DNA from 3 places in the Azorhizobium sp. AG788 genome. Region 1 is predicted to be linked to each of the others. Evidence: predicted binding sites of a transcription regulator. Region 1 holds the regulator's gene; each other region holds the start of a gene.
What was found. The regulator HrcA, encoded in region 1, represses chaperone genes, less so after heat shock. The targets are predictions, from matches to a motif close to GTTAGCACTCNCNNNNNGNGAGTGCTAAC.
Positions count from the first base shown of each region.

Region 2: a site for HrcA is predicted at 2,515-2,543, ahead of groES (co-chaperone GroES). Genes of this name have one in related genera too.
Region 3: a site for HrcA is predicted at 1,671-1,699, ahead of groES (co-chaperone GroES). Genes of this name have one in related genera too.

Region 1 covers NZ_SOBM01000009.1:95,219-102,713, reverse strand. The annotation lists gene DFO45_RS21790 (heavy metal translocating P-type ATPase) at 1-28, opposite strand, end outside; gene DFO45_RS21785 (metal-sensitive transcriptional regulator) at 145-420, shown strand; gene DFO45_RS21780 (hypothetical protein) at 494-1,045, shown strand; gene hemW (radical SAM family heme chaperone HemW) at 1,049-2,206, opposite strand; gene rdgB (RdgB/HAM1 family non-canonical purine NTP pyrophosphatase) at 2,562-3,194, opposite strand; gene rph (ribonuclease PH) at 3,191-3,907, opposite strand; gene DFO45_RS21760 (hypothetical protein) at 4,048-4,329, shown strand; gene hrcA (heat-inducible transcriptional repressor HrcA) at 4,393-5,493, shown strand; gene grpE (nucleotide exchange factor GrpE) at 5,583-6,209, shown strand; gene DFO45_RS21745 (hypothetical protein) at 6,284-7,225, opposite strand; gene DFO45_RS21740 (alpha-ketoglutarate-dependent dioxygenase AlkB) at 7,399-7,495, opposite strand, start outside.
Region 2 covers NZ_SOBM01000003.1:196,327-203,821, forward strand. The annotation lists gene DFO45_RS08675 (PA0069 family radical SAM protein) at 1-1,131, shown strand, start outside; gene DFO45_RS08680 (VOC family protein) at 1,139-1,573, shown strand; gene DFO45_RS08685 (hypothetical protein) at 1,698-2,216, opposite strand; gene groES (co-chaperone GroES) at 2,587-2,874, shown strand; gene groL (chaperonin GroEL) at 2,924-4,567, shown strand; gene DFO45_RS08700 (DsbA family protein) at 4,719-5,336, opposite strand; gene DFO45_RS08705 (NAD(P)-dependent oxidoreductase) at 5,344-5,955, opposite strand; gene DFO45_RS08710 (helix-turn-helix domain-containing protein) at 6,089-6,517, shown strand; gene DFO45_RS08715 ((2Fe-2S)-binding protein) at 6,673-7,134, shown strand; gene DFO45_RS08720 (xanthine dehydrogenase family protein molybdopterin-binding subunit) at 7,138-7,495, shown strand, end outside.
Region 3 covers NZ_SOBM01000002.1:386,669-394,163, forward strand. The annotation lists gene queA (tRNA preQ1(34) S-adenosylmethionine ribosyltransferase-isomerase QueA) at 1-414, opposite strand, end outside; gene DFO45_RS05825 (exopolysaccharide biosynthesis protein) at 497-1,114, opposite strand; gene DFO45_RS05830 (usg protein) at 1,212-1,481, opposite strand; gene groES (co-chaperone GroES) at 1,856-2,170, shown strand; gene groL (chaperonin GroEL) at 2,224-3,852, shown strand; gene DFO45_RS05845 (MgtC/SapB family protein) at 4,064-4,780, shown strand; gene DFO45_RS05850 (SMI1/KNR4 family protein) at 4,805-6,241, opposite strand; gene DFO45_RS05855 (glycosyltransferase family 39 protein) at 6,386-7,495, opposite strand, start outside.

The DNA of each region.
Region 1 (7,495 bases):
ATCCGTGAGTGTGATGCTCGTGTGCCATAGGGCCTCCAGCGAAGCGGAGGTGCGATGCCGGCGCCTTGCGCTGCATCACATCTCATTACCCCCTAGGGGTATCCTGTCTTGTCTTTTATACCCTGCAGGGGTATCTCATCAAGCATGAAGGAACCGGCCCGATCTTCCGTATTGAAACGCCTCAACCGCATCGAGGGGCAGGTGCGCGGCATCTCCCGTATGGTCGAGGAAGACCGCTATTGCATTGATATCGTGACCCAGATCACCGCCGTCCGCGCCGCGCTCCGGCGTGCGGAGGAAGAGGTGCTGCGCGATCACGTGGGCCATTGTGTCGCGCATGCCATCCGCTCCGGCGATCCGGAGGAGCAGGCAAAGAAGATCGACGAACTGATGGACGTGCTCGCCCGCAGCGAGCGGTAGGACCGCACGCCGTGTCCTCCGGCGCGGGCTGCTAGCTTGGCGTCGTCCATCTGTCCCGCCCGGGATCAACGCCATGACTTCCCCCGCAGTTGCGCCTTTGCGCACAGCCTTGTCCGGCCTTGCCGCGACGTTCGCGCTCGCCATGCCCGCTTGTGCGGAGGCGCCCAGCTATTGCGGGGCGGACGAGACCATCATCTTTTCCTGCGATCTCGGGAGCCATACGGCGTCCGTCTGCGCCTCGCGCGACAGCGGACCCGGAGAGGCCAGCCTGCAATATCGCTTCGGCCATCTCGACAAGGTGCTGGTGAACTATCCGCCCGAGGGCACGCCGCCCGGTGCCGTCTTCTCGTCCGGCATGATCTCCTATCCGGCCGGCGCCAGCATCTGGCTGCGCTTCACGCGCGAGGCGGTGCGCAATACCGTCTTCATTGCCGTCGGCGACTGGATTCCCGGCCGGGTCGATCTCATCGGCGGGATTGTCGCGGAGACCGAGGGCAAGCCGCCGGAGGTCATGGCGTGCCGGGGGAAGCCCACCTACGACATGCACATGACCTTCTTCCGGGAGATCGGCATCACTGAAGGCGGCCAATTCGAGCTTCCCGCCGAAGTGATCCCGAAGAAATAGGCCTCAGCCGGCCAGTGTCCCGATCACCGCATTCAGCACGGGGAAGCCGGGGGGCAGCACCTTGAGGCGCGTGCCGTCGAGGCGTACCAGCCCTTCGTCCGCGAGCATGGAGATGCGGGCGGGGTCGATGGGCGCGCCGCCGAGTGCCGCGTGGCGGGCAAGATCCACGCCCTCGGCGAGGCGCAGGCCCATGAGCAGCATCTCGTCCGCCTGCTCGGCGGCGGTGAGCACCTCCTCCGAAACGATGCCGTGGCCGTTCGCCTCCACCGCCTTCAGCCAGCCTTCCGGATGGCGCTCGGTATAGGTGGCACGGCGCTCGCCCTTCTGCCCCACGCGCCCGTGCGCGCCGGGGCCGACGCCGGCATAGAGGCCATAGCGCCAGTACACGAGGTTGTGCCGCGCCTCAGCGCCCGGCCGGGAGTGGTTGGAGATTTCATAGGCCGGCAGCCCGCTCGCCGCCGTCACCTCCTGCGTGACGTCCCACAGGGCACGGGCGTGCTCGTCGTCGGGAATGAGGAGCTTGCCGGCGGAATAGAGCTTCTCGAACGCCGTGCCCGGCTCGATGGAGAGCTGATAGAGCGAAAGATGCTCGCAGCCCTCGTCAATGGCACGGGAGAGTTCGCGCGCCCAGTCCTGCGGGTTCTGGCCGGGCCGGGCATAGATCAGGTCGAAGGACACGCGCTCGAAGATGGAGCGGGCGATGCCCACCGCGCCCAGCGCCTCGTCCACCGTGTGCATCCGCCCGAGCTTCTTCAGCTCGCCGTCATCGAGCGCCTGCACGCCCAGCGAAACGCGGTTCACCCCCGCCGCCCGATAGCCCCGGAAGCGCCCGGCCTCGACGCTGGTGGGATTGGCCTCCAGCGTGATCTCGGCATCGGGGGCGAGCGTCCAGGCCTCGCGGATGGCGTCCAGAATGGCGGCCACCGTCTCCGGCGCCATCAGCGAGGGCGTGCCGCCGCCGAAGAAGACGCTCCCCGCCGTGCGCGGCCCGGTGAGCGCGCGCATGTGCGCAATCTCGCGCCGGAAGGCGGCCACATAGCGCGCCTGATCCGGCGGCGCCTGCCGCACGTGGCTGTTGAAGTCGCAATAGGGGCATTTGGCGAGACAGAAGGGCCAATGCACATAGACGCCGAACCCGCCGGCTGTGTCTTGCGCGGTCATGGCGTGGCCCTCTGGCGGGAGGAATGTCGGCCGTGTGCGCGCCAAAGCCCTCCCCCCTTGGGGGGGAGGGGTGGGAGGGGGGTAGAACGGGCGCCGCTTGGGGCTTGGCCTCCGGAAGGCGCTTGGGTCAGCCCATCGGGGCTTTGGGCGGCGAGGGCATTACCCCCCTCCCCAGCCCTCCCCCGCAAGGGGGGAGTGGGCGCATGGCGTGGGGGGGATAGGGGGGGAATAAGCGGGGCGGGGCCGATGGCGTCGCGGCAAAGCCCTCTCCCGCTTGCGGGGGAGGGTTGGGAGGGGCCCGACCGGGTGGGGACCAGTCCCGGCCCGTCCGCCGGAACCTGCAAAACCGCGCCCATCAGCCCTCGAGGCAGGCCAGCGCGAGCTGGCGGAAGGCGCGGGCGCGGTGGGAGAGGCCGAGGCCCAGCGGCGGCATGGAATGCTTTTCTTCCGAGGTCATCTCGCCGAAGGTGCGGGTGTGCCCCTCCGGCAGGAAGAAGGGATCATAGCCGAAGCCGGAGTTTCCGCGCGGCGGCCACACCACCTCGCCCTCAACGATGCCCTCGAATTCCTCAAGATGCCCGTCCGGCCAGGCGATGCAGAGCGCCGAGACGAAGCGGGCGGTGCGCTGGGCGGGCTCAGCCGCGCCGCGCGCCAGCATCTCCTCGTGCACCTTGCCCATGGCCATGCGGAAGTCCTTTTCCGGGCCACCCCAGCGGGCGCTGTAGATGCCCGGCGCGCCGTCGAGCGCATCCACCGCGATGCCGCTGTCGTCCGCAAACGCCGGCAGGCCGGCGGCTTTCGCGGCCGCCTCCGCCTTGATGCGGGCGTTGGCGCGGAAGGTGGTGCCGGTTTCTTCCGGCTCCGGCAGGTTCAATTCGCCCGCCGACACCGCCTCGATGCCGTAGGGGGCGAGCAGCTCCTGCATTTCCTTCAGCTTGCCCGGATTGTGGGTCGCGATGACGATGCGGCCCGTGAGCTTGCGGCTCATGCCTTGATCGCCTGCTTCTGCAGCTCCACCAGCTCGCCCACGCCCTTGCGGGCCAGCGCCAGCAGCGAGAGCAGTTCATCCTGCGAGAAGGGGGTCTTCTCCGCCGTGCCCTGGATCTCGACGATGCCGCCGGTGCCGGTCATGACGAAATTGGCGTCGGTCTCCGCCTTGCTGTCCTCGGCATAGTCGAGGTCGAGTACCGGCGTGCCCTCATGGATGCCGCACGAGATGGCCGCGACGTTCTCCTTGAGCGGGATCGTCTTCAGCATGGAGCGCTGGTACATCCAGTTCAGGCAGTCATGCAGGGCCACCCAGGCGCCGGTGATGGCGGCGGTGCGGGTGCCGCCGTCGGCCTGGAGCACGTCGCAGTCGAGCGTGATCTGGCGCTCGCCGAGGCCGACGAGGTCCGTCACCGAGCGCAGGGAGCGGCCGATGAGACGCTGGATTTCCTGCGTGCGGCCGGACTGCTTGCCGGTGGTCGCCTCGCGGCGGGTGCGCTCCAGCGTGGCGCGCGGCAGCATGGAATATTCCGCCGTCACCCAGCCCCGGCCCTGGCCCTTGAGCCACGGCGGCAGGCGTTCTTCCAGCGTCGCGGCCACGAGGACATGCGTATCGCCGAACTTCACGAGGCAGGAGCCTTCGGCATGGCGCAGCACGCCCCGCTCGAAGGAAACGGCGCGCATCTCGTCATTGGCGCGGCGGCTGGGGCGCATGGAGTGTCCAATCGTCAGATTTCGGTTCGTGGGCTTTTTAGGGGGCGGGGCGGCAGGGGGCAAGTGCGCCGCCCGCGGAACAGGAACGCGCGGCGCGCGTCCTTCCTGCCGGACGGTTCCATGATGCGGAAGGAGACCTCATGACGCGCGAAACGTCGCCGCCGCGCCGCATGCCGCGCCGCGGCAAGCTCTGGGCGAGCACGCTCTTCTTTGCGCTCTGCGCGGCCGTCTCGGTTGGCAACCTGTGGTACGGCCTGGCGCAGGGATGGGTCTATATCGGCGTCTGGCAGGCCCATGCGCAGTCGCCGGCCCTCTACTGGTTCGGCATCGGCAAATGGAGTCTCATCCTTCTGGGCTCTCTCGGCTTCATCGCCCTCGGCTGTCACAGGCTCCTGCGCTCGCCGGGATCGAGCGGATCGTGAGCCCCGTGGACGTTCCGTCCGGCCTTGCCCATATTCATCGATCGAGCCCATGGGAGCGCGCCCGTGCCGATTGACCCGATCATTTCGCCTTTCTCTGCCCCCCTCGCCCAGATCGACGAGCGTTCGCGCGAAATCTTCCGGCAGATCGTCGAGAGCTACCTCGCCACGGGCGAGCCGGTGGGCTCGCGCAACATCGCCCGCCTCATCCCCATGACGCTGTCTCCCGCCTCGGTCCGCAACGTGATGGCGGACCTGGAGGCGGCGGGCCTCATCTATGCCCCCCACACCAGCGCCGGGCGCCTGCCCACGGAGCGGGGCCTGCGCTTCTTCGTCGATGCCCTGCTGGAGATCGGCGATGTCAACGAACGGGACCGGCGCAACATCGAGGCGCAGGTGGCCGCCGCCGCCAAGGGACACACTGTGGAAGGCGTATTGCAGGAGGCCTCCGCGCTGCTCTCCGGCCTCTCGCGCGGGGCGGGCGTGGTGACGGCCACCAAGACCGACCCGCTGCTGAAGCATGTGGAGTTCGTGCCGCTCGATGTGGGTCGGGCGCTGGTCATCCTCGTGTCCGAAGACGGGCAGGTGGAGAACCGGGTGCTTCCGCTGCCGCCGGGCCTGCCGGCCGCCGCCCTGATGGAGGCGGGCAATTTCCTCAACGCCCATATCCGCGGCCGCACGCTGGGGGAGGCCCGCGCCGAGATGGAGACGCTGCTGGCCGAAGTGCGCCGGGAACTCGACACGCTCACCGCGCGGGTGGTGGAGGACGGCCTCGCCTCCTGGTCCGACGAGGGACCGGGCGAACGCAAGCTGATCGTGCGCGGGCAGGCCAAGCTTCTCGAAGACCTGCATGCGCTGGAGGATCTCGAGCGCATCCGCCTGCTGTTCGACGATCTGGAAGCCAAGCGCGACGTGGTGGATCTGCTGGGCCGGGCGGAGGAGGGGCAGGCGCTGCGCATCTTCATCGGCTCGGAGAACAAGCTGTTCTCCATGTCCGGCTCCTCCACCATCGTCGCGCCCTATCGCGACGGGCAGGGGCGCGTGGTGGGCGTGCTCGGCGTCATCGGGCCGACCCGGCTCAATTACGGGCGCATCGTTCCCATGGTGGATTTCACGGCGCGGGTGGTCAGCCGCGTTCTCGGCGCGCCCGGTGCTGACGCGGCTTGATTTTTCGGCGCGACACTCCGATATGCGGAACGAAATCGTGAACAGCCGGTCCGCATTGGCGCGGACGGCCGGATTTTAGGGAATTGCGCATGAGCGATCAGGGTGGCGCCCCCGGCGAGGAGCACCGCATCTATTCCGCGGAGCCTGAGCGCGCCGAGGCGGAAGAGACCGTGGCCGAGAGCCCGGTGAGCGAGAAGGAACGCCTCGAGGGCGAGGTGGCCGCCTTCAAGGACAAGTATCTGCGGGCCTTCGCCGAGGCGGAGAACATTCGCCGCCGGGCCGACCGGGAGATTGCCGACGCCAAGGTGTATGGCATCGCCTCCTTCGCCCGCGACGTGCTGAATGTGGCGGACGACCTCGCCCGCGCGCTGGCGACCGTGGATGCCGAGACCAAGGCCAATGCCGAGGGTGCCCTCAAGGGCCTGATCGACGGCATCGAGCTCACCGAGCGCGGCCTGCTGAAGAATCTCGAGAAGCACGGCGTGCGCAAGGTGGAGCCGGTGGGCGAGAAGTTCGACCCCAATCTCCATCAGGCCATGTTCGAGGTGCCGGACCCGTCCGTTGCCGCCGGCACGGTGGTGCAGGTGGTGCAGTCCGGCTATGTGATCGGCGACCGCGTGCTGCGGCCGGCTCTCGTGGGCGTGGCCCGCGGCGGCCCGAAGGCGGCGCCTGCGGCACCGAGCGAGGAAGCGGCCGGACAGGGCGGCGCCGCCTGATCCGTCACGGTCTTGATACGAAAATGCCGCCCGTTGGGGCGGCATTTTTGTTTCGGGATCAGGCGGTGGCGTTTTCAGCGGTCGCCGCCGCTCTCCACGCCGTCGCGGATGGCGCGCAGGCGGCTGTAATAATCGGCGAAGGCATCGGCCTTCACCACCGCCATCATGCGCAGATAGCCATTGGTGCCGAAGCGCATCCACTGGGCCACCTTCACGTCCGCATTGCCCTGCGCTTCCTTCGCAGTGGCCATGACCTCGAAGCCTGCCATGTTGTTGATGCGCAGCGGTTCGGCCCGCTCGATCTTGAGATCGCGGAAGCCGGGGGTGGTGGTGAGCGCCCGCACGGCGAAGTTCAGGCGGTCCTCGTCGCGCGGCGCGCCGGCCGCCACCGAGATGACGAACAGGGGCTGCGCGGCGGCCTCGAATTCGTTCTTCGGCCCGTCGGTCAGGAAAACGGCGGTGTTCGGGATGACGCGCAGGACGCGGAAGCCGGAGAGGTTGGTCAGCCGGAAGGGCAGCGTCTTCATCTGCTCCTCGACGCTCGGCGGCGCGCGGAAGGCCAGCGTCTGAAGCGTCTCGTGCACCACCGCGTCAGGCAGGGCCGCGGCATTGGATTCCGGCACCTGCACCGTCACCAGCGCCGTGCCGCGCGGCGAGCCGGCGAGCAGGATCCACTTGCGGACACGGAGCGCGCCGGCCGCCTGCGTGCCCGTCACCAGCACAGACTTGGCATCGGGGATGGTGAGCGGCGCGCGCGATTCCACCATGATGCCCTTGCCGGCGAGCGCCGCATCGGTGAAGCCGCTCAGCACCTGATCGTAGGCCTCCGGCGGCATCTCGACGATGAGGATGGACGCGTTCTTGTTGGGATCCTCAAAGCCGGGGAAGGCATTGGCCTCGGTCATGCCCTCCGGCGGGACGAGGCCCACGAGCGAGCCACGGGGAAACACCGCGTCCGCCGCAAAGGCGAGGCTGCCGGAGATCAAAAGCAGAGCGAAGGCCAGCGGCAGACGCATGAAAGGCTCCTGGGATCGGCGCGCGGAACCGCGAGCGGGGTCTTGTGTGGCGCAAAGCCGGCTAAAGCGTGACACCTGCGCGTCACCTCGCGGCCGGTTCGGTCAAGGCCAAGCTGTATCACGGTGAGGCGCATCTGGCGCAACCGGTCAGGCGAGCCGGAGTTCCGGATCGCTCATGGGGCGGTGACGCGCCGGAGCGTGAGGTTGATGCGGCCTTCCACGCCGAGCAGGGTGGACGTGCCGGGCAGGATGCGGTCCACGCCGTGAAAC
Region 2 (7,495 bases), on a different contig from region 1:
CGCCCCATGCCCACGCCGCGCGCGGCGGCGCAGGACGCGGCCGCCGGCGAGGGCGGAACGCAGGTGGACGAGACGGCACGTCGCGGGCGCGGCGCGCTCTCCAATGCCGCGGGCCGCTTCGAGCCAGCCGCCCGCGTGCTCTTCGACGACGGATGGCAGTCGCTGGACGAGCTGCCCCCCTTCCGCACGCAGGTCACCGAGGAGCGGGCGCGCACCGTCATCACCCGCAACCAGTCCCCGGACATCGGCTTCGACCGCTCCATCAATGCCTATCGCGGCTGCGAGCATGGCTGCATCTATTGCTTCGCGCGGCCCACCCACGCCTATCAGGGCCTCTCCGCTGGCCTCGATTTCGAGACAAAGCTGTTCGTGAAGCCCGATGCGCCCGAGTTGCTGGCGCGCGAGCTGGCGCAGCCGCGCTACCAGCCGCGCACCATCGCCATGGGCACCAATACGGACCCCTACCAGCCCATCGAGCGCCAGCACGAGATCACCCGTCGCATCCTCCAGGTGCTGAGCGACTTCGGCCATCCGGTCGCCATCGTCACCAAGTCGGCGCTGGTGGCGCGGGACATCGACATCCTCGCCCCCATGGCCGAGAAGGGGCTCGCCAAGGTGGCCATTTCCGTCACCACGCTGGACCCGCATCTCGCCCGCCTCATGGAGCCGCGGGCCGCGGCACCGCACCGGAGGCTCGCCACCATCCAGCGCCTGTCGGAGGCCGGCATTCCCACCGCCGTCCTCTCCGCCCCGCTCATTCCCGCGCTCAACGACAGCGAAATCGAACGCATCCTCGATGCGGCGAAGTTCGCCGGCGCGACGGAAGCCGGCTATGTCACCCTGCGCCTGCCGCTGGAGATAGCCGATCTCTTCAAGGAGTGGCTGGTGACGCATTTTCCCGACAAGGCCCGCCATGTGATGGCGCTGGTGCGGGAGATGCACGGCGGGAAGGATTATGATTCGACCTTCGGCAAACGCGGGCGGGGCGACGGCCCCTATGCCTGGACGCTCGGCCGCCGCTTCGAGATCGCCGCCAAGCGCCTCGGGCTCAATGCCCGCAGCCACAAGCTCTCCACCGCCCATTTCCGCCGCCCGGTTCAGGCCGGCCAGCAGCTCTCGCTTTTCGACTGAGGTCCCGATGCTCCCCGCCTTCGCGCTCCATCTCGTCACGCTCGGCGTCGCCGATCTCGCGCGCGCCACCGCCTTCTATACGGCCATGGGGCTGGAGCGGCGGGAGCATGCCACAACGGGTGTGTCCTTCTTTCAGGCGGGCGGCGTCGCCTTGTCCCTGTTCCCGCGCGCGGCACTCGCCGCGGACGCGGGCCTTGACGCCAAAGCGGGCACGGGACGGGCGGCAGCAACGCTCGCCTTCAACGTGCCGGACGAGGCGAGCGTCGATGCCGCCCTCGCCCATGCGGCGCGCCTCGGCGCGGAAATCGTAAAGCCCGCCCAGCGGGCCTTCTGGGGCGGCTATTCCGGCTATTTCGCCGATCCAGACGGCCATCTGTGGGAAGTGGCTCACAATCCGTTCTGGCCACTGGATTCGGACGGGCGTCCCACTCTGCCGGACTGATGACGGCATCGACTGTCCCGACCGTCGTCTGGGGACCGGACGGATCACGCGCGTCCGCGCGGCGTGCGAAACGCAAAAGCCCCGGCCGGAGCCGGGGCTTTGAGACTGTCAGACGCGGACCGGATCAGTTGCAGCGCACATAGACCATGGTGCCGTAGCGCTTGTTCACTTCCGGATCCACCCACTTGAGCACCAGCACATGGCCGTCCCAGCGCAGCACCTGCCGGTCGCGCACGTCGCCGGCCGCATCCTCGGGCGGGCCGATGTAGGTGGGACCGCCGGCGGCCTTGGAGACCACTTCCGTCAGCTTCGGATCGTCGGCCAGATACATCATGACGCCGCCATTGGGGCCAGCGGTGATGATGTAGGGGTTGGAGCACTGGGCGCGGGCCTGCGCCTCGGTGCGCCCGGCATCCTCGGGGCGGTGGTAGGCCGCAAGACCGTAGCGGCCCACGAGGCTCGAGGCCGGGATCGGGCTCGTATACTGGGGCGGGCCGGGCGGCGGCGGGGGCGGCGGCGCCTCCGTGGTGGCGCAGGCGGCCAGCAGCAGGCCCGCGCACGTGACGGCCGCGATCGCGCCCAGCGAACGGCGTTTTCCTGAAGCGACATCCGCGCGAACCGGACGGATGGACGACTGAGGCATTCAACTACTCCGAGGCGCGAGAGCCCAGATATCGGGGAAGGCCGCTCCCCAGGCGAACGGTAGCGGACGGACCATAGAACGGGGCGGATGCGGCGTCGACCCGGAGCCACCCGCGCCGCTGCCGGCGGTCGCCACGCCCGCTGAAGCAAGAGCTTAAGACAGACGAAGTTACCACTTGGTTCCCGAACCTGCCGTCGCGATCCCGTGAGGCGTCCGCCCCGGCGCCGCCCATTTCTGCTGCGATGTGTTGTCCATCAGCCTTGACGCGGCGAGGGGCCGACCTTATCTCCGGGCCGAGTTTGGCACTCCCATCCGGTGAGTGCCAGCAATGCGAGCGCGCCTCGCTTCACTGCCCGAGAGGATCAGGCCCATGTCCTTCCGTCCCCTGCATGACCGCGTGGTCGTCAAGCGCATCGAAGCCGAGCAGAAGACTGCCGGCGGCATCATCATCCCCGACACCGCCAAGGAAAAGCCCCAGGAGGGCGAGGTGGTCGCCGTGGGTCCGGGCGCCCGTGACGAGAACGGCAAGGTCGTGGCCCTCGACGTGAAGGCCGGCGACCGCGTGCTGTTCGGCAAGTGGTCCGGCACCGAGGTCAAGATCGACGGCCAGGACCTGCTGATCATGAAGGAAAGCGACATCCTCGGCGTGATCGGCTGATCCGCGCCCGCCTGTCCCTTCCTCCCGTTTCCCATTCAGGAGAGCCAACATGGCTGCCAAAGAAGTCAAGTTCGCCGGCGAAGCCCGCGAGAAGATGCTGCGCGGCGTGGACATCCTCGCCAACGCGGTGAAGGTCACTCTCGGCCCCAAGGGCCGCAATGTGGTGATCGAGAAGTCCTTCGGCGCCCCGCGCATCACCAAGGACGGCGTCTCCGTCGCCAAGGAGATCGAGCTCGAGGACAAGTTCGAGAACCTCGGCGCCCAGCTGGTGCGTGAAGTCGCCTCCAAGACCAATGACCTCGCCGGTGACGGCACCACCACCGCCACGGTGCTGGCCCAGGCCATTGTCAAGGAAGGCGCCAAGGCGGTTGCCGCCGGCATGAACCCGATGGACCTGAAGCGCGGCATCGACCTCGCCACCGCCGCTGCGGTGAAGGACATCCAGGCCCGCGCCAAGAAGGTCTCCTCCTCCGCCGAGGTGGCTCAGGTCGGCACCATTTCCGCCAATGGCGACAGCTCCATCGGCGAGATGATCGCCGGCGCGATGCAGAAGGTCGGCAACGAGGGTGTCATCACCGTCGAGGAAGCCAAGACCGCCGAGACCGAGCTCGAAGTGGTCGAAGGCATGCAGTTCGACCGCGGCTATCTCTCTCCCTATTTCATCACGAATGCGGAGAAGATGATCGCTGACCTCGAAGATCCCTTCCTGCTGATCTTCGAGAAGAAGCTCTCCGGCCTCCAGCCGATCCTGCCGGTCCTTGAGGCCGTGGTGCAGTCCGGCAAGCCGCTCGTCATCGTGGCCGAGGACGTCGAGGGCGAGGCTCTGGCCACCCTCGTGGTCAACAAGCTGCGCGGCGGCCTCAAGGTCGCGGCCGTGAAGGCTCCCGGCTTCGGTGACCGTCGCAAGGCCATGCTCGAGGATATCGCCATCCTCACCGGCGGCCAGGTGATCTCCGAGGATCTCGGCATCAAGCTCGAGAACGTGACGCTGGCCCAGCTCGGCCGCGCCAAGAAGGTCATCCTCGAGAAGGAAAAGACCACGATCGTCGACGGCGTCGGCGAGAAGGCGGAGATCGAGGCCCGCGTGGCGCAGATCAAGGCGCAGATCGAGGAGACCTCCTCGGACTACGACCGCGAGAAGCTCCAGGAGCGTCTGGCCAAGCTCGCGGGCGGCGTCGCCGTCATCCGCGTCGGCGGCTCCACGGAAGTGGAAGTCAAGGAGAAGAAGGACCGCGTGGACGACGCGCTGAACGCCACCCGCGCTGCGGTGGAAGAAGGCATCGTCCCCGGCGGCGGCGTGGCCCTGCTGCGCGCCAAGAAGGCCGTGGAAGCCCTTTCCTCCGAGAACCCCGACATCGCCGCCGGCATCAAGATCGTGCTGCGCGCCCTTGAGGCCCCGATCCGCCAGATCGCCGAGAACTCCGGCGTGGAAGGCTCCATCGTGGTGGGCAAGGTGCTCGAAAGCGAAGGCAACTTCGGCTTCAACGCCCAGACCGAGCAGTATGTGGACCTCGTCGCTGAAGGCGTCGTGGACCCGGCCAAGGTCGTGCGCACCGCCCTCCAGGACGCCTCTTCCGTGGCCAGCCTGCTGGTGACCACCGAGGCGCTCATCGCCGAGCTGCCGAAGAAGGACGCCGGCATGCCCGCGATGCCGGGCGGCGGCATGGGTGGCATGGGCGGCATGGACTTCTGAGGACGTCCAAGCCGACCAACAGTTCAGGTATTCCGAAGCTGGCGAAGGCCAGCTTCGGTGGCGGCATGGACTTCTGAGGACGTCCAAGCCGACCAGAGTTCAGTATGCGTAGGAGGGAGCCGGTTCGCCGGCTCCCTTTTCTTTTGCGCGGTCATGCGGCCTTGAGCAGGTCCGCGAACTTGCCCGGCTGGCCATAGAGCTGCGTGTGCGGGAGCACGTCGAAGCGACCGTCGCTCTCGCGCACGAAGCCGGGAAAGCCGCCGAGCCCGAAGCGGGCCATGAGCCTGCGGGTCTGCGACAGATGATCGGCGACGGGCTGGCGGCCGAGCGCCGAAACGAAGCCCTCCCGGTCGAGACCCAGTCCCTGCGCAAGATCAGCCAGCGTCTCCGGCTCCACCACCCTTTTGCCGTCCACATAATGGGCGCGCTGGATGGCGACGTGCATCCCGAGCCCCTGCCCCGCCAGCTCCTCGGCCGCCATCACCGCCGCGATGGGCGGCAGCGAGTGGAGGCGCAGGGCGGGGTCCGGCAGCAATTCGTCCAGATAGGGCCGCCCGAACGCCTGTCCTGTCATCTGCGCGATGCGGGCGTCCGCCGCGCGGATGTGGCTCACCATGGCCGGGGCGAGTTGGGCGGGCTCCGGAAAGAGCCCGCCTCCATGCAGCACGATCTCGACGCCCGGAACGGCGGCCGCAGCTTCGGCGAGCGGCGCGGCGGCGTAGCACCATCCGCACAGCGGATCATGGATGTAGTGCAGGCGGATGGTCATGACGCCCTCAGTAGCCGACGGTGAAGCGCGCGCGGGGGTGGCGCGGCGTCTCGATCTCGTCCGCCAGCGCGATGGCATAATCGGCGAAGGAGATGGAACTGTTGCCATCCGCCGCCACCAGGAGCCCATCACCGCCGACGCGGAAGGTGCCGGTGCGCGGGCCATGGAAGAACAGAGCGGCGGGTGAGAGGAAGGTCCAGTTGAGGTCCGGCTCGGCCTTCAGCTTGTCGAGGAAGGCGCCGCCCGCCTTGGCTTCGCCGAGGTAGATCGCCGGGAAATCCGGCGTATCGAACAGCTTCACCCCGGGCGCCACCTCAAGGCTGCCGGCCCCGCCGACCACCAGATAGCGCGGCACACCCGCCTGCTTCACCGCGGAAATCAGCTCATCCGCGTCGCTGGCCAGGAAATGGATGGAGCTGACCACGGCATCATGGCCGGCGATCAGCTTGGCGATTCCGGCGGCATCGCCCGCATCGCCGGCTACGGCCGTCACGCCGGGCAGCTTGGCGATCTTGTCCGCATTGCGGGCGATGGCGGTGACCTGATGGCCGCGGCGGGCGAGTTCGGCGGTGATTTCGGCGCCGGCATTTCCCGAGGCGCCGATGACTGCGATCTTCATGACGATCTGTTCCTTAAGTTTCCGATAGAAACCAGATGTCCTTTTTAGTATCAGGTGTAAAGAACGCACCTTGGCGTGATCTGGTCACCGTCTGGAAACCTCACGATCCCGCCGCAGCGCCATAGAGCCGCCGATGCAGACCGATCTCCCGCCGAACACCTATGCCGCCGATTGCCCCACCCGCCAGATTCTCGACCGGATCGCGGACAAATGGGCCGTGCTCATCCTGCAGTTGCTGGCGGACGAGCCCCAGCGCTTCAACGCGCTGCGGCGGAAGATCCAGGGCCTGTCGCAGAAGGTCCTCTCGCAGACACTGAAGACACTGGAGCGCGACGGCTTCGTCACCCGCACGGCTTTCCCCACGGTGCCGGTGACGGTCGAATATGCCCTCACGCCCCTCGGGGCCTCGCTCGCGGAAACCCTCACGCCCCTGTCCCGTTGGGCGGAGGCGCACATCAAGGATGTGGAAGCCGCCCGCGCCGCCTTCGACCACCGCCGGGCCACGTCCGGCGAGGGCGTTCCGCAAGGCCAAACGGAGAGCCACGCCCCGGTCGCGCTTTGACAGTACGGAACGTCTCCCGAGATCGGTGGGGGCGGATCACCTCCATTTCGTGAACGCAGCATTTCGAAATCACACTCTGGAACGCCTCCAGGTTGTGATTACGTAAGGCTCGTTTTTCGAACCGCCGCGCTTCAGCCGGCGGCAGGGAGTCCGCCATGCCCATCACCCTTTCCATCAACGGCCAGACCCGGACGGTCGAGGCCGAGCCGGACACGCCCCTTCTCTGGGTGCTGCGCGACGAACTGGACCTCACCGGCACCAAGTTCGGCTGCGGCCAAGCCCTCTGCGGCGCCTGCACGGTGCATGTGGACGGCACCGCCGTTCGCTCCTGCCAGACCGCCATCGGCGACGTTGGCGACGCCAAGGTCACCACCATCGAGGGCCTGAAGAGCCGCGAGGCCGAGGCCGTCCAGGCGGCCTGGCGTCAGCTCGATGTGGTCCAGTGCGGCTATTGCCAGTCCGGCCAGATCATGTCCGCCGTCGCGCTGCTCACCGACAACAAGAAGCCCACGGACGCCGACATCGACGCCGCCATGGACGGCAATGTCTGCCGCTGCGCCACCTACCAGCGCGTCCGCGCCGCCATCCACGACGCCGCCCGCCGGCTGGAGGCCTGAGCCATGAATGCCATTCTCAAAGCCGCCGAAGCCGGTCTCTCGCGCCGCGCCATCCTCAGGGCCATGGGCGGGGTCGGCATCGGCCTCGTCATCGGCACCGACATCCTGCCCACCGGCCCCGCCGCCGCGGCGACGGATGCCGCCGCCGCCAGCATCAATCCCTTCGTGCGCATCGCGCCGGACGGCACCATCACGGTGGTGGTGAAGCATCTCGACCTCGGCCAGGGCACCACCACGGGCTTTGCCACGCTGGTGGCGGAGGAACTGGACGCCGACCTCTCCAAGGTGAAGACCGAGTTCGCCCCGCTCGACCCCAAGGTCTATGGCAATGCCGCCTTCGGCGGCGCGCAGGGCACCGGCG
Region 3 (7,495 bases), on a different contig from region 1:
GGCGAAATGCACCTCGCCGCTCTCCAGCTTGTCGAGAACGCGGGCCTCCAAAGTGCCGCCGCTCGCGCCCGCGAAGACCACCGTCTCACCCATAGCCAGACGCTTTGCGGGCTTGGCGAAAGCGGCCCAGGCCGCACCCGAGAGGCGGCGGATGAGGGTCGCCTCTATGGCGACGGTATTGCCGCCGGCGCGGGTGCGCGTGCCATCGAGCCGGGCCGGGATCACTTTCGTGTCATTGACCACCAGCGCATCGCCGGGCTGGAGCAGGTCCGGCAGGTCGGCGATGGTGCGGTCTTCCAGTTCCGGCGCTGCGCCGGGACGCACGTGCAGCAGGCGCGCGCTCTCCCGCGGTTCGGCGGGGCGCAAAGCGATGCGTTCGGGCGGAAGGTCGAAATCGAAGGCGTCGACGCGCATGGGTCCTCGAGGGGCCTCGCCAGAGGCCCGGCTGCGTTGGGCGCCCGCTCTTAGCGGGCATGCGCGCGAAGGAAAAGGGCCGTCAGAAGATGGCGACCGCGCCCTGCCAGATGGCCCAGGTCATGGCGAACGCCACCAGCGTGCCGATGGCGGTGGCGAAGAAGCCGCCAAGGATCACCGCGCCGTCCCGCTCCACGAGACCAAGGCCGAGGATGCACACCGCGATGCCGGGCGGCATGTTGCCGAGGAAGGGGATGGGCAGCAGCAGGACGAAGCCGAGGAGCACCACCAGCGCCCCGACGACCCGGCGCGAGGTCGGCCCGGCGAACACCTCCATGCGCGGCCGCGACCAGCGCTCGAACCAGAGGATCCAGGACCGCGAGCGGTTGACGATGGTCTCCAGCACCGAGCGGGAGAAGGTGCGCTTGGAAATCGCCTGCGGCAGCCACAGCTCCTGCCGGCCCATGGCCATCTGGAGGCCGATGAGCGCGAGAATGATGCCGCAGATCACCGGAATGCCGGGCGGCATGGGAATGCAGTTGGGCAGGCCGAACAGCAGGAAGCTGATGCCGAACGCGCGATTGCGCAGCGCGTCCAGAAGATCGCCCACCGAAACGCGCTCGCTTGTGTGCGCGGCTAGGACGGCGGCGAGCAGTTCGGACGTGCGGGGAGTGCGATGGTCCACCGGGGCCTCGTTCATGACGGCCCCCTCTTTAACACTGATAAAGCGGCGGTGTCAGGGCGCCCGGAGCGAAACCGGGCGCCCTGCCCCCAGACACATTCCCATAGGGAACAGATCAGTGGATCTGGAAAATGCCGCCCACGGCCCGCAGCTCGGCGGGCTTGATGAGGCTCTGATGCACCACGCGCACCTCGTGCAGCGGACCTTCCAGTTCGCGCTGCCAGAATTCGAGAAAGCGGTTCAGCTCGGGGAAGCGGGGCGAGAGATCGTAATTCTGCCAGATGTAGGTCTGGAGGAAGCTCGGGTGATCGGGCATCCGGTAAAGGATGTGGGCGGTCACCAGCCCGTAGCCGGCCATCTGCTTGGCAAAATCGGAAGACGCCATCGAACACCTCCGTATGAGCTGAACCCTCGTGGTTGAGACAGGTGAATTGTCGGCTACGGAGCTTGCGCGAGGCAAGCCTAAAGAATGGTTTCCATTTTGGTATCAATATCTTCGCAGCATCGGTTGCGGTCTGCTAACAGTGCTCGCGGCGACAGCGCTGTCGCGGGTGGCTGCCCATGAGCCGGGCGGCTTGGCACTCATGGGAGAGGAGTGCTAATTTTTTCTCGCGCCCCCCTTGTCGGTCTTGCGGGGCGCTCTTAGATGGCAACTGGGACTGGGCGGGCGTGCCGTGTGGGCGCCTCAACGACAGTCCCGGCACGGGCGCCGGGCTTGCCAGCAGGCGCACGGCCCAACCGTCAACATGGAGGTTCCCGATGGGTTTCCGCCCCCTGCACGACCGCGTGGTCGTGAAGCGCATCGAAGCTGAGCAGAAGACTGCCGGCGGCATCATCATCCCTGACACCGCCAAGGAAAAGCCGCAGGAAGGCGAAGTCGTCGCCGTCGGCGCCGGCGTGCGGAACGAAAAGGGTGAGCTCGTTGCCCTCGACGTGAAGGCGGGTGATCGCGTGCTGTTCGGCAAGTGGTCCGGCACCGAGGTGAAGATCGACGGCCAGGACCTGCTCATCATGAAGGAGAGCGACATCCTCGGCGTGGTCGAGGCGTCCGCCTCCGCCAAGAAGGCCGCGTGACGCTTTCCTCGCACGCTTCGTGAACAACGTCACAACCTGAAGGAACAGGCACAATGGCTGCCAAGGACGTAAAATTCGCCGGTGATGCCCGCGAGAAGATGCTGCGTGGCGTGGACATCCTCGCCAACGCGGTGAAGGTCACGCTCGGCCCCAAGGGCCGCAACGTCGTGATCGAGAAGAGCTTCGGCGCTCCGCGCATCACCAAGGACGGCGTTTCCGTCGCCAAGGAGATCGAGCTCGAGGACCGCTTCGAGAACCTCGGCGCCCAGCTGGTGCGCGAAGTCGCCTCCAAGACCAATGACCTCGCCGGCGACGGCACCACCACCGCCACGGTGCTGGCCCAGGCCATCGTCAAGGAAGGCTCCAAGGCGGTTGCCGCCGGCATGAACCCGATGGACCTGAAGCGCGGCATCGACCTTGCGGTCGACGCGATTGTGAAGGACCTCGCCGCCAAGGCCAAGAAGGTGACCTCGAACGCCGAGATCGCCCAGGTCGGTACCATCTCCGCCAATGGCGATGCCGACGTCGGCAAGTTCCTCGCCGAGGCCATGCAGAAGGTCGGCAACGAGGGTGTCATCACCGTCGAGGAAGCCAAGACCGCCGAGACCGAGCTCGAAGTGGTCGAGGGCATGCAGTTCGACCGCGGCTACCTCTCCCCCTATTTCGTGACCAACGCCGAGAAGATGCGCGTTGAGTTCGAGGATCCCTACATCCTCATCCACGAGAAGAAGCTCTCCAACCTGCAGGAACTCCTCCCGGTCCTCGAGGCCGTGGTGCAGTCCGGCAAGCCGCTGGTGATCGTCGCCGAGGACGTCGAGGGCGAGGCTCTGGCCACCCTCGTGGTCAACAAGCTGCGCGGCGGCCTCAAGGTTGCGGCCGTGAAGGCTCCGGGCTTCGGCGACCGCCGCAAGGCCATGCTGCAGGACATCGCGATCCTGACCGGCGGCCAGGCGATCTCGGAAGACCTCGGCATCAAGCTCGAGAACGTGAACCTCTCCATGCTCGGCCGCGCCAAGAAGGTGGTGATCGAGAAGGAGAACACCACGATCGTCGACGGCAATGGCGAGAAGGCCGACATCGAGGCCCGCGTCGCCCAGATCAAGGCGCAGATCGAGGAGACCACCTCGGACTACGACCGTGAGAAGCTCCAGGAGCGTCTGGCCAAGCTCGCGGGCGGCGTCGCGGTGATCCGCGTCGGCGGCGCGACCGAGGTCGAGGTGAAGGAGAAGAAGGACCGCGTTGACGACGCCCTGCACGCCACCCGCGCTGCGGTGGAAGAAGGCATTGTCCCCGGCGGTGGCGTTGCCCTGCTCCGCGCCATCAAGGTGCTGGAAGGCCTGAAGGTCGAGAACACCGACCAGAAGACCGGCATCGACATCGTGCGTCGCGCCATCCAGGCTCCGGCCCGCCAGATCGTCGCCAATGCCGGCGATGACGGCTCGGTCGTGGTCGGCAAGATCCTCGAGAACGAGACCTACACCTTCGGCTACAACGCCCAGACGGGCGAGTATGTGGACATGGTGGCTTCGGGCATCATCGACCCGGCCAAGGTCGTGCGCACGGCTCTCCAGGACGCGGCCTCCATCTCGGCGCTGATCATCACCACCGAGGCCCTCGTGGTCGAGCTGCCGAAGAAGGCTGCTGCGGCTCCGGCCATGCCGGGCGGCGGCATGGACTTCTGATCCAGGAGCAACCGTTGGCGCCGCCCGGCGTCCTTAAAAGACAATGCCGGCACAGCCGGCACGGGCGGCGGCATGGACTTCTGATCCTCTCGATCAGGTTTCGAGTACGGGAAGGGCGTCGCGCGAGCGGCGCTCTTTTCGTTTGTGCAGGCTTGAGCCTGACTGCGGGTGGCCGTCATCTCCCGGTCATGAAGCGTGGCTATCGGGCGGCATGAAGTTCATCGAAAGCTTTCACCTCCTGCCTTTCCTCGACACGGTGGTCAGCTATGTGGCGGCCTTCGTGTGCGGCGCGCTGATCGGTGCGGAACGGCAGTATCGCCAGCGCACTGCCGGCCTGCGCACCAATGTCCTCGTGGCCATCGGCGCTGCGGGCTTCACGGATCTTGCGCAGGGCATTGCGGGGGACGTGGAGGCGGTCCGCGTCATCTCCTATGTGGTTTCGGGCATCGGCTTTCTGGGTGCCGGCGTGATCATGAAGGAGGGGCTGAACGTGCGCGGCCTCAACACGGCGGCAACGCTCTGGTGCTCGGCCGCCGTGGGCGCCTGCGCAGGCGTGGACCGGCTGGCCGAAGCCTTCCTCCTGACGGTCTTTGTCATCGCCGGCAACACGCTGCTGCGGCCGCTGGTGAACGCCATCAACCGCATTCCCATCAAGGCGGAGAGCATCGAGGCGACCTATACGGTCAGCCTCACCACGGCGGTGGAGCAGGCGGGCGTGATGCGCGACCTGCTGGAGGAGCGGCTGGAGGCCGCGAGCTATCCGGTGGCCGAGCTGGAGGTGGTGGAGCGCGGCGAGGAGCAGGTGGAGATCGTCGCCACCCTCACCTCTACGGAGGTGGAGGGCGAGGAACTCGACGCCGTGGTGGAGGGCCTCCTCACCCGTCCCCACGTGGACCACGCCACGTGGAGCGCCAATACGCAGTCCTGAACGCGTCTGCCTTCTCCGCCGGGATCAGGCGGCGATGCGCCAATCGGTCACGCGCAGCGACAGGCCGTGCTCCGGGTCCCAGTTTGCGGGTACGGAGAGGGCGAAGGTGTGGTCGCTCTCGATGGTCAGGGTCAGCGTCTTGCCGAGCAGCCGCCAGATCTCATCGGGCCGCGTGAGGCGGGGATAGCTGTCTGCCCAGTGCCGCTGCTCGTCCGGGCCCATGGCGGCGAACTCCGGATAAAAGCGATCCCGGTAAAGCGCGAAGACGAAGGATTCGAAATCCGGCCGGAAATCGGCACGATCGACGACCTGCGCGACGAAGGCCGTCCGAGCCGGAGTGAGCGCATCTTCTTCTCCGAGCACGCAGATGTCGGCCGGCCGTTCACTCCAGGCGGGCGTCACCTTCTTCTTGAGCGACCATTTGTAGGTCGCGTCGAACGCGAAGGTGCCGACATCCCTGATCTTCACGTCGGCGATGCGCGCATCCTCCCGGCGCAGCAGGGTCCAGCCGTCCTTGCCCTGGTGGACGAGATAGTCCTCGGTGAGGCGATGCCCCTCCCCGACCTCGCTCTGCACCCGCACGACCCGGAAGCCATGGGTCTTGCGCAGGACCGTATCCATGCGGTCGAAGGCGACCGGCTGGTCGAAGCGGATCCGCGCGCGCCGTAACGGCGGGGGAAGCAGGCCGGTCTCAACGGCCGCCTCCGTCGTGAACCGGTGTGCCTCGGCTGCAAAGCGTTGCGCGCTCTCCACCCGCTGGGCGAGCACCCGCGCCAGAACCTCCACATTGCGCGCCGCATCGATGGTGACATCCCCCGGTGTCTCGAAGAAGCGCGAGATCAGATTTTCCGGCTCCGGCGCCCGCGTCGGCACCACTTCAGGTGCCGCGAGCGCCTCCGCCAGCAGACGGTCAAAGAGAGCGCCGTTCGCCTTTTCCGCAGCAGCCTCGAGCTTGCGCCGGGGCCCGACCGTGGCGAGGAAATCGGTGAAGCTCGCGGCGACGCGCACCGGCGCGGCAAACTCGTCGTCCGCCGACGAGCCCTGCGCGCGCACGGCCCAGACGGCGCCAGCATCGGCGCCACGCAAGGCGATGGCGAGGGTCAGGATGATCTGCGGACTGCCGCCGCGCATCTGGCCGAACGGGAAATAGGCGGACGCGCCGTCCGGCAGATCCGCCGCCTGGCGCTCGAAATCGCGATAGGCGCGCTGCGCGAACGCGCCGTGCTCCACCGCCCGGAACTCCAGCGCATAGACATGGGCGACCGGGCGCAGGAGGAGCGTCGCATGGTCATAATCGAGCTTCCGCCAGCCCACATGCGCCAGATACCAGCGGAAATCCTCCGGGAAGCGCACCCCTGTCAGCGTTTCGAGAGCGTCGATTTCCTCGGGCGAATAGGTGAAAGGCTCGCTCGGATCCTTTTCCAGACGCAAGGCGGAAACGGCAGTCTCGATCGACGTCATGCAGGGGGCCTCCGTTGTCATCATCGAAGGAGCCGGCACGCGGCGCACGCACCACGAACCGGCCCTTCCGCAACGGTGAGAGGCAAACCCGGCGGTTTTGCGGGGTGTCGGCAACGCCCGTTTCAGAACCTCAACTTGCCCGCCCTACCTGCACAGCGGATCATCGAGCTTCAGCGGGATGACCTGCCACAGGCTCTGGCGGCGGGGGCGGAGCAGCGGACCCCACCATTTGTACCAGATCTCGATGGTCGAGCCGTCCGACTTCGGCAGCGGCAGGTTGCCGATGCCGTTGGAGATGCCGGCGATGCGGGCGCAGCCCGTCGCCGCACGGGCCGGCGGGCGGTAGGTATCCGGCGGGATCAGCACCACGCGGGCATTGGGGATGGCGGCCTTGAGGCGGCCGGCCGACATGCGGTCGTCGGCGACCAGCGTCGGCGCATCGCCGAACTGGAGATCGATCACCGGCCGCAGCGCCTTCAGGGGCTCGGCGGCGACGCAGCGGCCGCACAGGCGCGGATCGGGCCAGAGCGTGATGGCCGCGCGCACCAGCAGCACGCCGAAAGCGACGATGGCCAGCGCCCACAGATAGAGCTTAACCCGGTCGCGCCAGCCGCCGAGCCGCTCCAGTTCGGCAAAGACATAGACGGTGGAGAGCAGAAAGAAGACGTGGAAATAGCGGTCGCGCAGGCTGGTGGAGCCCACCGCCAGCGCGCCGATGAGCGTGCCCACGGTGCCGAGGATGATGATGGTGCGGATCACCCGGCGCGGGGCCGCGCGGTCCTCGGTCGAGGGAGTGGCGTCCTCGCCCCGGTTGAAGGGCAGGAAGACCGCGCCAGCGAGCGCCGCGAACGGCAGCAGATAGCCGATCCACGCCCCGGCGAAGGTGTCGAGCACGTTGCGGAAGCTGCGGTCCGGGCTCGGGCCCACCACCTCGGCGGTGGCGGCCATCACATCCTGGCCCAGCATCTTCAGCGCCACCAGATAGACGGCAAGCGGACCGGCTGCGACCAGCAGCGTCAACAGGATGCGCCGGTCGAACAACGCGCGGCGGAAGCTCGGCTCGAACAGGCTCGCCAGCACCAGCACGATGACGAAGGGCAGGAAGCCGAACTTGCCCAGCAGGCCGACGGCGATCCAGGCCCCGAGGCCCGCGTAGAGGGCGGCCGAGGGCGCGCGCACGATGGCCAGCAGCGTCAGGAAGCTGCCGGCGATGGCGACAATCATCACATTGGAATGGGTGAGGATGCGGTGGCT